DNA from 2 places in the Lentibacillus daqui genome. Region 1 is predicted to be linked to the other one. Evidence: a T-box and tRNA genes for the amino acid it is inferred to sense, from the RefSeq annotation. Region 1 holds a T-box; the other holds one or more tRNA genes.

What was found. The T-box of region 1 lies ahead of serS (serine--tRNA ligase). A T-box ahead of a tRNA ligase gene usually reads a tRNA of that ligase, here a tRNA-Ser.
Region 2: it encodes a tRNA-Ser, which carries the amino acid that the T-box ahead of serS (serine--tRNA ligase) is inferred to sense. The anticodon was not compared.

Annotation. Positions count from the first base shown of each region.
Region 1 covers NZ_CP114176.1:12,961-19,757, forward strand. Annotated here, with positions in the region: gene O2S85_RS00050 (IS1182 family transposase) at 1-811, opposite strand, end outside; gene O2S85_RS00055 (serine hydrolase) at 1,038-2,378, shown strand; gene pdxS (pyridoxal 5'-phosphate synthase lyase subunit PdxS) at 2,439-3,323, shown strand; gene pdxT (pyridoxal 5'-phosphate synthase glutaminase subunit PdxT) at 3,339-3,944, shown strand; T-box leader at 4,091-4,300, shown strand; gene serS (serine--tRNA ligase) at 4,372-5,646, shown strand; gene O2S85_RS00075 (MATE family efflux transporter) at 5,753-6,797, opposite strand, start outside.
Region 2 covers NZ_CP114176.1:390,870-397,666, forward strand. Annotated here, with positions in the region: gene O2S85_RS02075 (RNA-guided endonuclease InsQ/TnpB family protein) at 1-550, shown strand, start outside; gene O2S85_RS02080 (short chain dehydrogenase) at 933-1,532, opposite strand; gene O2S85_RS02085 (thioredoxin family protein) at 1,683-2,024, opposite strand; gene helD (RNA polymerase recycling motor HelD) at 2,213-4,522, shown strand; gene O2S85_RS02095 (hypothetical protein) at 4,684-4,893, shown strand; tRNA gene O2S85_RS02100 (tRNA-Ser) at 4,975-5,067, opposite strand; tRNA gene O2S85_RS02105 (tRNA-Thr) at 5,071-5,146, opposite strand; gene lipA (lipoyl synthase) at 5,474-6,433, opposite strand; gene O2S85_RS02115 (lipoate--protein ligase family protein) at 6,426-6,797, opposite strand, start outside.

The DNA.
Region 1 (6,797 bases):
CATCCGGATCTGTCTTTGAATAACTGTTACGGTCCCCGAATTTCTCCATATCGTTTTGATACTTTTGCTTACGAGTGATGAAATCGTTAAACTGCTTGCGAGCTTGTTTTGGAAATTTACGTTCGGAACGGATTTTCTTTCGTTCGCTACCAACTTCACAAGCTTCGATTTTTTTATCGTATTCCTCAACCTTTTCATCTAACTTTTCGACTACTTCTTCCATTTCTTTAACGGAAAGTTTCTCTTCTGTTTCTCGCTCTATTGCCGGGATGATCTCCTTCTCCAACAGCTCATCATACAGTTGATTGGACTTTTCGATTAGCTTATCACTATATTTTTCAACGGATTTCCGCCACACAAAGGTGAACTTATTGGCGTTCGCTTCAATTTTTGTACCATCAATAAAAATGGCTTCCTCTTCAATCAATTCCTTTTCCACAAGCTGATTCCGGAACTGGACAAAGCATTCACGTAGTATGTTTTCGATGAGTGGATGAGAACGGAAACGATTGATGGTGCGATAGCTGGGTTCGTGTCCTTGAGCCAACCACATCATGCGGATACTATCCTGTAATAAAGCTTCTATTTTACGACCAGAAAACACGGATTGCGTATACCCACACAAAATGATTTTCAACATCATGCGAGGATGGTACGCAGGACGGCCGGTTTGTCGTATTAAGTCATCGAAAACCTCTTCGGGAATACTCTCGACAAGATCATTGATCGCAAAAGCAATATCATTCTCTTTCAATTTAATTTCTAAATCTAGCGGCAAAACTACCTGATTCATGGTATAATGTTTAAACATAAGGACACCTCCAAAATTATTGTCAGGTAACTTTAATTTTATCAAAAGGTGTCCTTTTTGTTTACTAAAATAATGTCAAAAAAGGCGTGGGGCCTACACTTTTTTTAGTGTAAGCTCCTACGCCTTAATTTTTATTTACTGGAGTTTTGTCCCAGCCTCATTTTTTTATCTCTTCATGTGGTAAAATACAAAAGATGCATACTATTTATCGGTGGAGGTAGAGAAAGTGAAATTGAAGTTACGCAAAGATTTATCGATATTACTCGCCATGCTTGTCATAATGACATCATTTATGGTACAGCCATTTACAGTACAGGCAGCAGTAGACATTGATGCTGAATCAACTATTCTGGTTGATTCAGATTCGGGAAAAATCCTTTACGAAAAAAATTCTGATGAGGCCCTTCCTCCAGCTAGTATGACCAAAATAATGACCGAATACCTGGTATGGGAAGCAATCGATGAAGGTCAAATCAGCTGGGATACAACCACACAGATTAGTGATTATCCATATAGCATATCTGCAGATGATAGCTTTTCTGGTGTAGGTTTAAAACAAAACAAAGATTATAAGGTTCGTGATCTTTACAATGCAATGGCAATTTATTCTGATAACGGTACAGCGATTGCACTTGCGGAATTAATTAGTGGTTCCGAGGGTGATTTTGTCAAGTTAATGAATAAAAAAGCGAAAGAAATGGGATTGCCAGATTACAAGTTTGTTAACGCAACCGGGTTAGCAAATGAAGACCTGGGTAAAAACCATCCAAAAGGCACAAAACCAGATGATGACAATCTATTGTCCGCACGATCCGCTGCATTACTTGCTTATAATCTGATTAAGGATTACCCTAAAGCATTGGAAATTTCCAGTATTCCAAAAGCGAAGTTTGAAGATCAGGCAATCACCAACTGGAACTGGATGTTAAAGCATGATAAAAAAGATGCAAGCTCATTGACCCAATTCTATTATGAAGGGGTAGATGGACTGAAAACAGGCTTTACGGATACTGCTGGCTATTGTTTTACGGGAACAGCAGAACGTGATGGTCACCGGCTGATTTCCGTGGTGATGAAAACGAAGAATGATAATGCACGCTTTAAAGAAACAGCCAAACTATTTGACTATGGATTTCAAAACTTTGAGGATAAAGAGTTGTTTGCCAAAGGTTATCAACTAAAAGACCAAAAAACCCTCCCTGTAACCAAAGGCAAAGAAGATAAAGTTGAAATTGCTATCAACAAGCAAGTCAAGCAACCGATTGAAAAAGGCGATAAAGAAGGGTATTCGCTTGAGTATCATATTGATAAGCGTAAGTTAAATGAAAATGGTGAGTTAACAGCTCCAATTAAAAAAGGAGAAAAAGTTGGTACAGCTGAAGTAAAGTATAATGGAGAAAATGATTATGGGTATATCACTGATACAGCTGGTTCTGATCAGGTTGATATTGTCGCAACGGAAACAGTTGATAAAAAGAATTGGTTTATGCTTATGCTTGGTTCCATCGGCGGTTTTTTCAGTAATCTATTTTCATCACTCGTTGATATGGTTAAAGGATGGTTTTAGTATAAAGGATTTCGTATTATAATAGAGTAGATAGAAAAATGACAAGAGGGGGAATTCTAAATGGCAAACACTGGTACAGATCGTGTTAAACGCGGAATGGCGGAAATGCAAAAAGGTGGCGTTATCATGGATGTGGTGAACGCTGAGCAGGCTAAAATAGCTGAACAAGCAGGGGCAGTTGCTGTTATGGCGTTAGAACGTGTTCCATCCGATATTCGTGCTGCAGGAGGTGTTGCCCGGATGGCTGACCCAACAGTCACCGAGGAAGTTTTGCGCGCGGTATCCATTCCGGTAATGGCGAAAGCACGAATTGGTCATATTGTTGAGGCCCGCGTATTGGAAGCGATGGGTGTAGACTATATTGATGAAAGTGAAGTGTTAACACCAGCTGATGAAGTTTATCATTTAAAAAAATCAGATTTCACCGTGCCATTTGTTTGTGGTTGCCGTAATTTAGGCGAGGCAGCGCGTCGAATTGGTGAGGGTGCATCCATGTTACGGACAAAAGGGGAACCGGGAACAGGAAATATCGTCGAAGCAGTTCGTCATATGCGCCAGGTGCAATCAGAAATCCGTAAGCTTACGGCAATGTCAGCGGATGAGGTCATGACTTATGCCAAAGAAATCGGCGCACCATATGAACTTCTATTACAAATTCGTGAAGAAGGCCGACTTCCAGTTGTTAACTTTGCTGCAGGTGGGGTTGCGACACCGAGTGATGCGGCATTAATGATGGAACTAGGAGCAGACGGTGTATTTGTTGGTTCCGGTATCTTTAAATCAGATAATCCAGAACGGTTTGCCAAAGCAATCGTGGAAGCAACCACCCATTATCAAGACTATGGATTAATTGCTGAGCTATCCAAAGGACTTGGTACAGCAATGAAGGGAATTGAAATGAGTACACTTGCAGCTGGCGACCGTATGCAGGATCGCAGTGAATAGAAGGAAGGAATACCGATGATAATAGGTGTACTGGCATTACAGGGTGCTGTACGTGAGCATATTCGTTCCATTGAAGCAACCGGGGCAAAAGCTGTAGAAATAAAGCATAAAGGGCAGCTGGAAGAAATTGATGGGTTGATCCTGCCTGGCGGTGAAAGTACGACAATGCGCAGGCTGATTGATAGCTATGGTTTTTTTACCGCGATCCAGGAATTTGGTGCAAAGGGAAAACCGATTTTTGGTACTTGTGCCGGACTGATCCTAATGGCAAATGAAATCTCCGGGCAAGAGGCTCATTTAGGATTAATGAATATGAAGGTAGCCAGAAATGCATTCGGACGTCAGGTGGCCAGCTTTGAAGTCCAATTGCCGATTAGCCATGTTGCCGAGGACTTCAATGCCGTTTTTATCCGTGCGCCATACATATTGGAAGTTGGCGATGGTGTTGAAGTGCTGGCAACGTATGACGATAAAATCGTTGCAGCCAAACAAGAGCATTATATTTGTACTGCATTTCACCCAGAATTAACCGATGATAACCGGTTTATGGAATATTTTGCTCAAATAGTGGAAGACTCAGAACAAAGGCGTAAGCGCCCGGTTAGCGGCGTACAAACCTGAAGTTTGCTAGCCGCTGGGCGCTGGAGCCGGACGGGGCCTATTCTGGCATAAGCTGAATGTAGGCTGGATTTTTATACTTTCTTAGCTTTTTAAAAACACTTGCTTCATAAGGGCAAGTTAGCTATCATATTAGGTAATAAAGGATTATAAAAGTAATGATAGGAATAGTAACAGTATCATTTGTTAACAGAGAGTCGATGGCTGGTGTGAATCGATGCAAACATACTGCGAATCCATCCTTGAACTGGTTTGCTGAATTAAGTAGGTAAACCCGGTTAAATCACCGTTATGATTGGAGCCGGAAGATGTTATCTTCAACAAGGGTGGTAACGCGGGAAAAAACTCTCGTCCCTATTTTATTAGGGACGGGAGTTTTTTAATGAGAAAGTTGCTGGAACTAAACAGATTGAAATAGGAGGAAAAGGAAATGCTTGATATGAAGTATTTACGCAATAACTTTGATGAGGTAAAAGGAAAACTTGCCCATCGGGGTGAGGATTTATCGGAACTGGAGAAATTCGTTGAACTTGATACAAGACGTCGCCAATTAATTGCCGAAACGGAACAATTAAAAGCAAAACGTAATGAAGCTTCCCAACAGATATCTGCTTTGAAAAAAGAAAAAAAAGATGCCGATGCTGTCATTCAAGAGATGCGTCGGGTTGGTGAGCAAATTAAAGCCTTCGATACAGAGCTAAAGGAAATTGAAGAAAAACTATCACACATGATGCTTTCTATCCCTAATATCCCTCATGAAAGTGTACCGGTTGGTGAAGATGAGGATGATAATGTGCAAGTTCGTCAATGGGGAGACCTCCCAACATTCGCATTTGACGCAAAACCACATTGGGATATCGCTACTGATCTTGATATTCTTGATTTCGAACGGGCTGGAAAGGTAACGGGTAGCAGATTTGTTTACTATAAAGGCTTGGGTGCACGCTTGGAACGGGCCCTGCTTAACTTCATGATGGATTTGCATGCCGATGAACATGGTTATGAGGAAATGTTGCCACCGTATATGGTTAATCGTACAAGTATGACGGGAACCGGGCAATTGCCGAAGTTTGAAGAAGATGCATTCCAAATATCAGACTGGGATTATTTCCTGATTCCGACCGCAGAAGTACCAGTAACCAATTATTATCGTGGAGAAATTTTAAAGGAAAACGATCTGCCAAAAAAATACGTTGCTTTTAGTGCCTGTTTTCGTTCTGAAGCAGGTTCTGCCGGTCGCGATACACGCGGTCTGATTCGCCAGCATCAATTTAATAAAGTGGAACTTGTGCATTTTACCAAACCAGAGGATTCATATGAGACATTGGAAGCATTAACTGGTCACGCTGAAAAAGTGTTACAGTTATTGAAATTGCCGTACCGGGTGATGAGCATGTGTACCGGTGATCTTGGTTTCACAGCTGCAAAAAAATACGATCTTGAGGTGTGGATTCCAAACCAGGAAACATACCGGGAAATATCATCGTGTTCTAACTTTGAGGATTTCCAAGCAAGGCGTGCGGGTATACGCTTCCGTCGTGAGGAGAATGGTAAACCGGAATTTGTCCACACCTTAAATGGGTCTGGATTGGCACTGGGCCGAACCGTTGCCGCCATCCTGGAAAATTATCAGCAGGAAGATGGCTCTGTTGCAGTTCCGGAAGTATTGCAGCCTTACATGGGTGGAAAAGAATATATAAAGTGAATCATTCAGTGATGTTTCCGATGTACGACCCATTCATGCGTTGTTAAAGTAGAAACATGAAGCCCCCCCGGAGTTTCCACATTCTGGGGGGTTACCTATTACATCGTTAATACCCAGGTGATTGCGTTCTTTTTCCCATAACGCCACCCTTGGAAAAGAATATTAGGGTAATGGCAACTAATCCTTCCGCCACTGGCAGGGCCAGCCAAACTCCAGTTGTACCAAACCAAAGTGGCAAGATGTAGAGTGCTCCAATCAATAAAATAAACCCGCGGAACAGTGTAATGCCGATCGCTGGTCGTACATAACCGATTGACTGGTAATAGGTCATATAAATAAAATTGGTGCCCATAAACAAATAGCCAAGGAAAAATAGTTTTATCCCCTTAGTTGCAAGTTCAGCAGTTACTTCATCAGTTACTCCAAAAATTGCTACTAATACGTCTGCCCCAACATAGCCGATCGCCAAGAAGATGAGACCAAGAATAAGCCCGGTAATTTCCGCGATTTTAACGGTTTGCTTGATGGACGCATCCTGCTTTGCCCCATGGTAATAACTAATCATCGGCTGAATAGACTGCCCGATACCGATAAAGGCCAAAAACATAAAGGTATGCAAATAATTAATCACAGAAAACGCAGCAAGGCCTGTTGTACCTGCATAATGGGCAATTGCAATATTATAGCCCATCACAAAAATTCCCGTTCCTGCTTCGGAAAGAAAACTAGGCACACCGATCGTGCTAATTCGTTTCAAAGCGGTTTTATCCCAATGCAGGCGAGTAAACTTTAAAGCTGTTCCCTTTTTGAAAAAGTGGAACAGATAAATAATCAGACCAATTAACGTAGCAATCACGGTTGCCAGTGCTGCCCCGGTTACCTCAAGCTTCAAAATAAAGACCATCCAATAATCGAGGACAATGTTAAGTAAGGCGGAGACAACCAGACCGATCATGGCGAGTTGTGGATCACCGTCATTACGTACAAAAATACTGAAAAAATTTTCCCATGCTAAGATCAATGAGAAAATAAATAAGACACGCATATAATCAACCGCATAGTCCAAAGTTTCCTCATTTGCACCGAAAAGCAGCGCAATGTTCTCCATGTTCCAATAACAAATAACAGCAATAATCACGGTTATGGTGGTT
Region 2 (6,797 bases), 380 kb from region 1:
CGTCACCTATTTTGAGCCAAGCAAACGTTGGAAAAGACTTAATCATGCTTTGGAAAAGGCGCAATTAAAACGTCGAGAACAAATGAAGACGCTGTTATTTAGCTATGCGCATTATTTTTCCAAGCGTTACGATGCGATCTACATTGGTGATTATACTCCGACTCCCGATGTGGCGAAATACGGGACGATGAGAAGGGCCATGTTAAATCAAACACCAGTTGGACAGTTTCGCCGTATATTAAACTGGGTGCAAGCGAAAAGTGGCAAGCATTATCAAAAGATTGATGAACGGGATACAACCAAAACCTGTTGTGTCTGTAGTCATCAGGAGAAAAAGGACCCTTCCATTCGCAGCTTTACATGTGTAAACTGCGGTACAACGCTTTCGAGAGATATCAACAGTGCAGTTAATATCGGAAAGAAAGCCAAAAAGCGATTGCCTCGCGCAGGCTACATAGGTGTGGAATCCCCTATGTATACAGTGTGGTGGGATTTTAAACAGGCAAAGATTGCTTGTGGTTTGACCCCATCTGCTGGCCTCGGGAAGTAAATCCGAGGGTTGAAACAAACATTTTTCTTGGTAACAGAGAAGAGGTCTTTGGTTAATTTTAGGCTTAATTTCGGTTAGGTTTAAATAGACAAAGGAGTGCGGACAGTTGCAACGAAGGTTAACGATGATATCAAGAATCTCGAATTGTTTATTATCATTAACGACTTTTCACTTGATGGGGAAGCGGAGGACGATTGATTACGGTAACACATCTTAGCTATCATTTTATGGTTGGAAAAAAAGACAGACAACATATCCGGACTCTTGGAAATCTTCTATAGCTAAAAAAGATAACAGCAAAAATCCTGGCTTAGGTATATACTGGCCAGGATTTTTACTGTACTTAAATTTAGTTGCGTGCTGACAATTTCGAGTTGTAAACTTAATACACCTCGTAATTTTGCCCTGTCTGTGCCCCGAGTACACTCTTTTTATATGCTAGTGCAACACGTTGGGCAGGAACTGGGTCAAACCCTTGGAAGAGACTCTCCAACCGATCCCAGGATTCCTGAACGGCATTAGGGCTGACACTATTAATCCGGATTCCCCGCGGCATTTCGATGGCGGCCGATTTAACGAATGCCTTGACACCACCGTTGGCCATCGCCGCAGAAGCCCCCTGACGAATCGGGTCATCCATCATAATACCGGTTGTTAGTGTAAAGCTCCCATTATCGTTTACATGGTCTAATCCCAGAAGCACCAAATTGATTTGCCCCTTTAGCTTGCTTTCAATTCCCTTTTCATTCAATTCCGGAGTCAGTTCTGAAACAGAGGCAAAATTGGCACCACCAGAGGCATTAATAACCGCATCCACCCGTCCGACTGTTTCATACATGTTGCGGATGCTGGCTTCCGAGGTGATATCAACCTGTACATCGGCACCATTTCTTCCCGCCCGAATGAGGTCATGATCTTTTTCTAACGTTTCTACAACCTTTTTTCCAATGGTGCCACTAGCACCGACGATAAGTATTTTCATTGGTCTACTCCTCCTGTTCATCGTGCTGGTACTTACTAATGATAACATGCTTGAAAAAATAATGTGAAATCACTCAACATAAAGGCATCTGTAAATAAATTTATGTGCAATCACCTGACTTATGATTCTTATCAACAAGCAATGGCTGAATCATTCAGATGATCCAGCCATATGTTGATATATTTTATTTATTTTTTCCTCTAACAAATCCAGCGGAACGATTCGGGCCTCACGGATATATTCTTTTCCATCGATAAAAAATAATAGGATGGGCACGGTAAAAACGGAAAATGCTCCAGCTATTTCCGGTACCTGATCAGCGTTGATATGACCTAACGCCACTTCAGGGTAATTTTTCATTAATACTTGTACTTGTGGGAACAGACCGTGACATACACTGCAGTCGGGGCGTGATATAAACAGGAAGGAGAGTTGATGGTTTCGGATAAAGTCATTTATTGCGGAAAGCGAGGTTAGTTCTGTAAATTCCATCGTAAAAACCTCCATAAAAAAACGCCGCGTATAAATTGCAAAACATCCTTGCAAGCTAAGCGCTAACGTTGTATCATTAAAATATTACTGATGTTTTAATTTCAATCCACACAGTTTACACACACTAATTTTACTACATTTAAATCAAAATGTCAATATATAAGTCTTAACTCAAATGGGGGAGTTCGATGAGTGAAGAAAACGAAAATCGGGAAGCGGAACAACACCGGGTGAACCAAGTAATTGAGGAAATTCACCAACGACAGAAAAAGTTATATGCGAAGTCATCCGGGTTAAAGGAAAGTGTTATCGATCTGCGGCAAAACTTCTGGGAGGATGTGACCGTAAATCTGGATGAACCTGATGATGTTATCGAAACACAGGCAAGTATCAAACAACAAGCAGAACTATTATCCGAACGCGAACGATTCCATGGAAAAATAGGTGAGGAATTAAAAACGTTAAAACGACTAAAAAACAATCCCTATTTTGGCCGGATTGATTTTCGAGCGGATGGGGAAACCACAAGTGAGCCGATTTATATCGGGATTGCCTCATTGATGGATCAGCTTGACGAGGAATTTCTGGTATATGATTGGCGCGCCCCAATTTCCAGCCTTTATTACGATTACTCCCCTGGAAAAGCTGCATATCAAACCATGAGCGGTACCATTTCAGGCGAGATGACGCTAAAAAGGCAATTTATTATCCGTAACGGCGTCATTAAAGGGATGTTTGATACAGGTGTTACCATTGGCGATAAACTGTTGCAACAAGCGCTTGGTAATAATGCCAGTACGACAATGAAAAGTATCGTGTCCACAATTCAAAAGGAGCAAAATAAAATCATCCGTGACGAACGGCATCGTTATCTTGTGGTTCAGGGCGTGGCTGGCAGCGGCAAAACATCCGCTGCATTACAACGAATTGCATTTTTAATGTATAGACATCGCGAGACATTACATGCTGATAATGTTGTCTTATTTTCACCAAACCCGTTGTTTAGTAGTTATGTAGCCAATGTCCTGCCTGAACTCGGAGAAGCGAATGTGCGACAAACGACTTTTTATGAATATTTGGTAGACAAAATCGGAAGTAAGCTAACCGTTGAGTCACCATTTCAACATATGGAATATAAATTAACGGGAGCACAGGATGAAGATTATCAAACAAAAATGGCATGTATTGATTATAAATCAGGTATCACGTTTAAACAGCATTTGGATGCGTTTATAACAAGTTTAGCGGAAGAAGGATTAATTTTTAAAAATATATCATTTCGTAAACAGGTATTTGTTACCAAAGAACAAATCCAAGACTATTTTTATTCCCTTCATCCGGCTATTGCCATTCCAAATAAATTAGAGCTTGTTGCCAAATGGTTGCTAAGTGAAATACAGAAGCAACAGCGTAAGGAAAAAAACAAGGATTGGGTCATGGAGCAGGTTGAGTTATTGGATAAAGAGGAATATTTGCAGGCCCATTACCATATGCAAAAGCAGGATCAGGATGAGTTATATGCGGATGAAACGGAAGAAGACTTTTTGCGGGAAAGAGTGGTAAAAAAAGCCTTTTCCGGATTGAAAAAACGCGTAAAGCAATTCCAGTTCGTGCATGTTCTGGCAACCTATCGGAAATTTTTTACCGATTGGTCGCCGGCAGTTGCTCCAAGCCATTGGCAGGAAATAAAGGAACAGACTATTGCCGCCCTTTCTAAAGGGTACTTGGCATGGGAGGAGGCAACTGCATATGCATATTTTAAAGGGTGTCTGTTAGGTGACAGTGCCGATCGATCAGTCCGTCATTTATTGATTGATGAAGCGCAGGATTATTCGCCATTTCAGTTTGCCTACATCAAGCACCAATTCCCTTATACAAGGATGACGCTGCTAGGAGACGTGAATCAGGCAATCTACACGCATACTATTCAGGGAAGCCCGCTTGCACCAGCCCAAGCGGATGAAAGTTATGAACGAATTGTCTTGACTAAGAGCTATCGATCCACCAAACAAATTGTGGACTTTACAACCCAGTTTGCTCCCGAGGGTGAAATGATCGAGCCATTTAACAGGGAGGGCAGGAAACCGCTGTTGGTTACTTACCAGGGAAATGCCGCTGATCCGCTGGTTAAAACAATACAGAAATTGAAAGAGAATGGTCATGAAACGATTGCACTTATTTGTAAAACGCAGCAAGGTTGTGACGAACTGTTTGAACAGTTACATGGCAGATGGGCTGTAACGCGGATCAATGAAGAAACCCGCTCGTTTCAAAAGGGCATTTTACTATTGCCGGTGTACTTAGCGAAAGGAATTGAATTTGATGCAGTGATTATTCCGGAAGCATCGGCCAAAACGTATACGACAGAAGCAGATCGGACGTTATTTTACACGGCTTGTACAAGAGCAATGCATGAACTGGTGATGCTAACGGATAGTACGCGCAATCCATTTATATTGGAAGCACAAGAAGATAAATATGAGGTGTTAAACGCGTAGATAAGGGAGTCCCTTCAACATCGTGTTGGAGGGATTTCCGTTCTATATCGGAAAACTATTTTTTTCGATGATTCATGTTTGTACTTATAGTAAAATATAGATAGGATAGAAGGAATTCTTTGATCCCCCTTTGATAGATAAGGGCAAAAGGAGTGATACCCATGAATGGCGGGAACTGGTATGATTGGATAACACCAACTAATCCGTTTGTGGCAGTGCTGTTAAGTATGCTGCTGATTTTAGGAGTTGCAATTATTGCCTGGTTTGAGGATAAGAAAAACTTTAAAACCCCTTTGTTAATATTAATTACAGGATTTATCTTTGCGATTATTGGCGTACTTTTTCTGCATTCGATTGGGTTTTATAAATAGGTTTGGGATTTAATCAAACGAGATCAAGAAGAGAAATTGTAGAAAAGGTGTGAAAAGATTATTTGATTATGTATCAATTAATGGCGGAGAAGGTGGGATTCGAACCCACGCGACGCGAAAACGTCCTAACGCATTTCGAGTGCGTCCCCTTCAGCCGGGCTTGGGTACTTCTCCGGATGGTGCTGGTGAAAGGATTCGAACCTTCGACCCCGTCATTACGAGTGACGTGCACTACCAGCTGTGCTACACCAGCATCTAAAGTATGACTTTTTTTGTAAAGCACATAGAGTATCATAATACATTTTAATCATTTCTTCAACTATTTTGCGGTGATTTTTTAAAGTTAGAGAGCAGAATTCGGTTAATTTTCGGCGTGCGAGTCATGACTTAAAGTGGGAACAATTGCGAACCGCCGATAAAAGTGCTGAAACCGTCGATAATTTACCCGAAATCGCCGTAAAACTGGTTGAAACCGCCGTTAAATAGCCGGCTATGAATAACCAAATCATTGTAAACGATAAAACCCCAGCAGATATATATAATGAGCCGGGGTTTTCATTTGGGAAATCATGATCACACTTTAATTGTTAAACATCTCCAAAGAAAAATCTACTTTCTTATTCTCCTGCTCCTCATAGCCTTTCATATAATTGATCCTGCGCTGGGCTGAAGCTTGGCTGACCTGCTCATCGGCATGGTAGGAAGATCGTACAAGCGGGCCTGATTCACAATGACGGAATCCTTTTTTTAAGGCAATTTCTTTTAGTTCCGCAAATTCATCCGGGTGGTAGTAACGTTCAACCCTTAAGTGTTTTTTTGTTGGTTGCAAATATTGACCGATTGTCATGATGTCTACGTTGTGTGCCAATAAGTCATCCATCGCTTGTAAAATTTCTTCTTTTTCTTCGCCTAGACCGACCATAATACTTGATTTGGTTGGTGTATTTGGTGCTATTTCTTTTACCCGTTCCAGCAATTGTAAGGAACGGTCGTATTTTGCAATTGCCCGTACGCGTTTAGTTAATCTGCGTACTGTTTCAATGTTATGGTTAAAAATGTCTGGTTCACTATCCATTAAAGTATGCAGGCTTTCGTAGTCACCTTTCATGTCCGATGGTAACACTTCAATCGTGCAGCCAGGGTTTTCACGGCGGATGGCTCTTACCGTTTCCGCAAATACCGCAGCGCCCCCATCATTTAGGTCATCGCGAGCGACTGCTGTCACAACAACATGTTTTAAGCCCATAATCGATACGGATTCCGCAACACGAGTAGGTTCTCCCCAATCCAGTTCGTTTGGTAATCCAGTTTTAACTGCACAAAAACGGCAGCCGCGGGTACAAGTGTCACCAAGAATCATAAAAGTTGCCGTTTTTCGTTCACTCCAGCATTCGTGGATGTTCGGACAGCGTGCTTCTTCGCAAACGGTATTTAATCGTTTATCACGCATGAGTTTCTTTAATCCACGGTAAGATTGGTTCGTATTGATTTTTGTTTTCAGCCATTCCGGTTTTCTTATGTATTCCTCCTGTTTAGCCATTAAGTACACGCTCCTTTGAATGATGTTTGAAATTCCAATCATGATTGCTGTATTTATCAGCAGCTAGCTGGTAGACTTCCTCCCATTGCTGATTGGTTAATTCAAATGGAGATAGTTTGATATCTACTCCAGTTTCAAAACCTTGTTTAAACGCGTCTTTCATAGTGCTCATGGATATGGATCGGTTTGTTTCTTGACGGATGGTTGTTGCTTTTGTATCAAATGCTGCTCTTTTTCTTTCTCGTATTTCCTCACTTGGAAAACGGAATAGATCGAAAAGTATCGTTTTGTTCATGGAATGTGGAATCGATCCATGCTGCAGCAATACTCCTTTTTGCCGGGTTTGTGCATTGCCGGATATTTT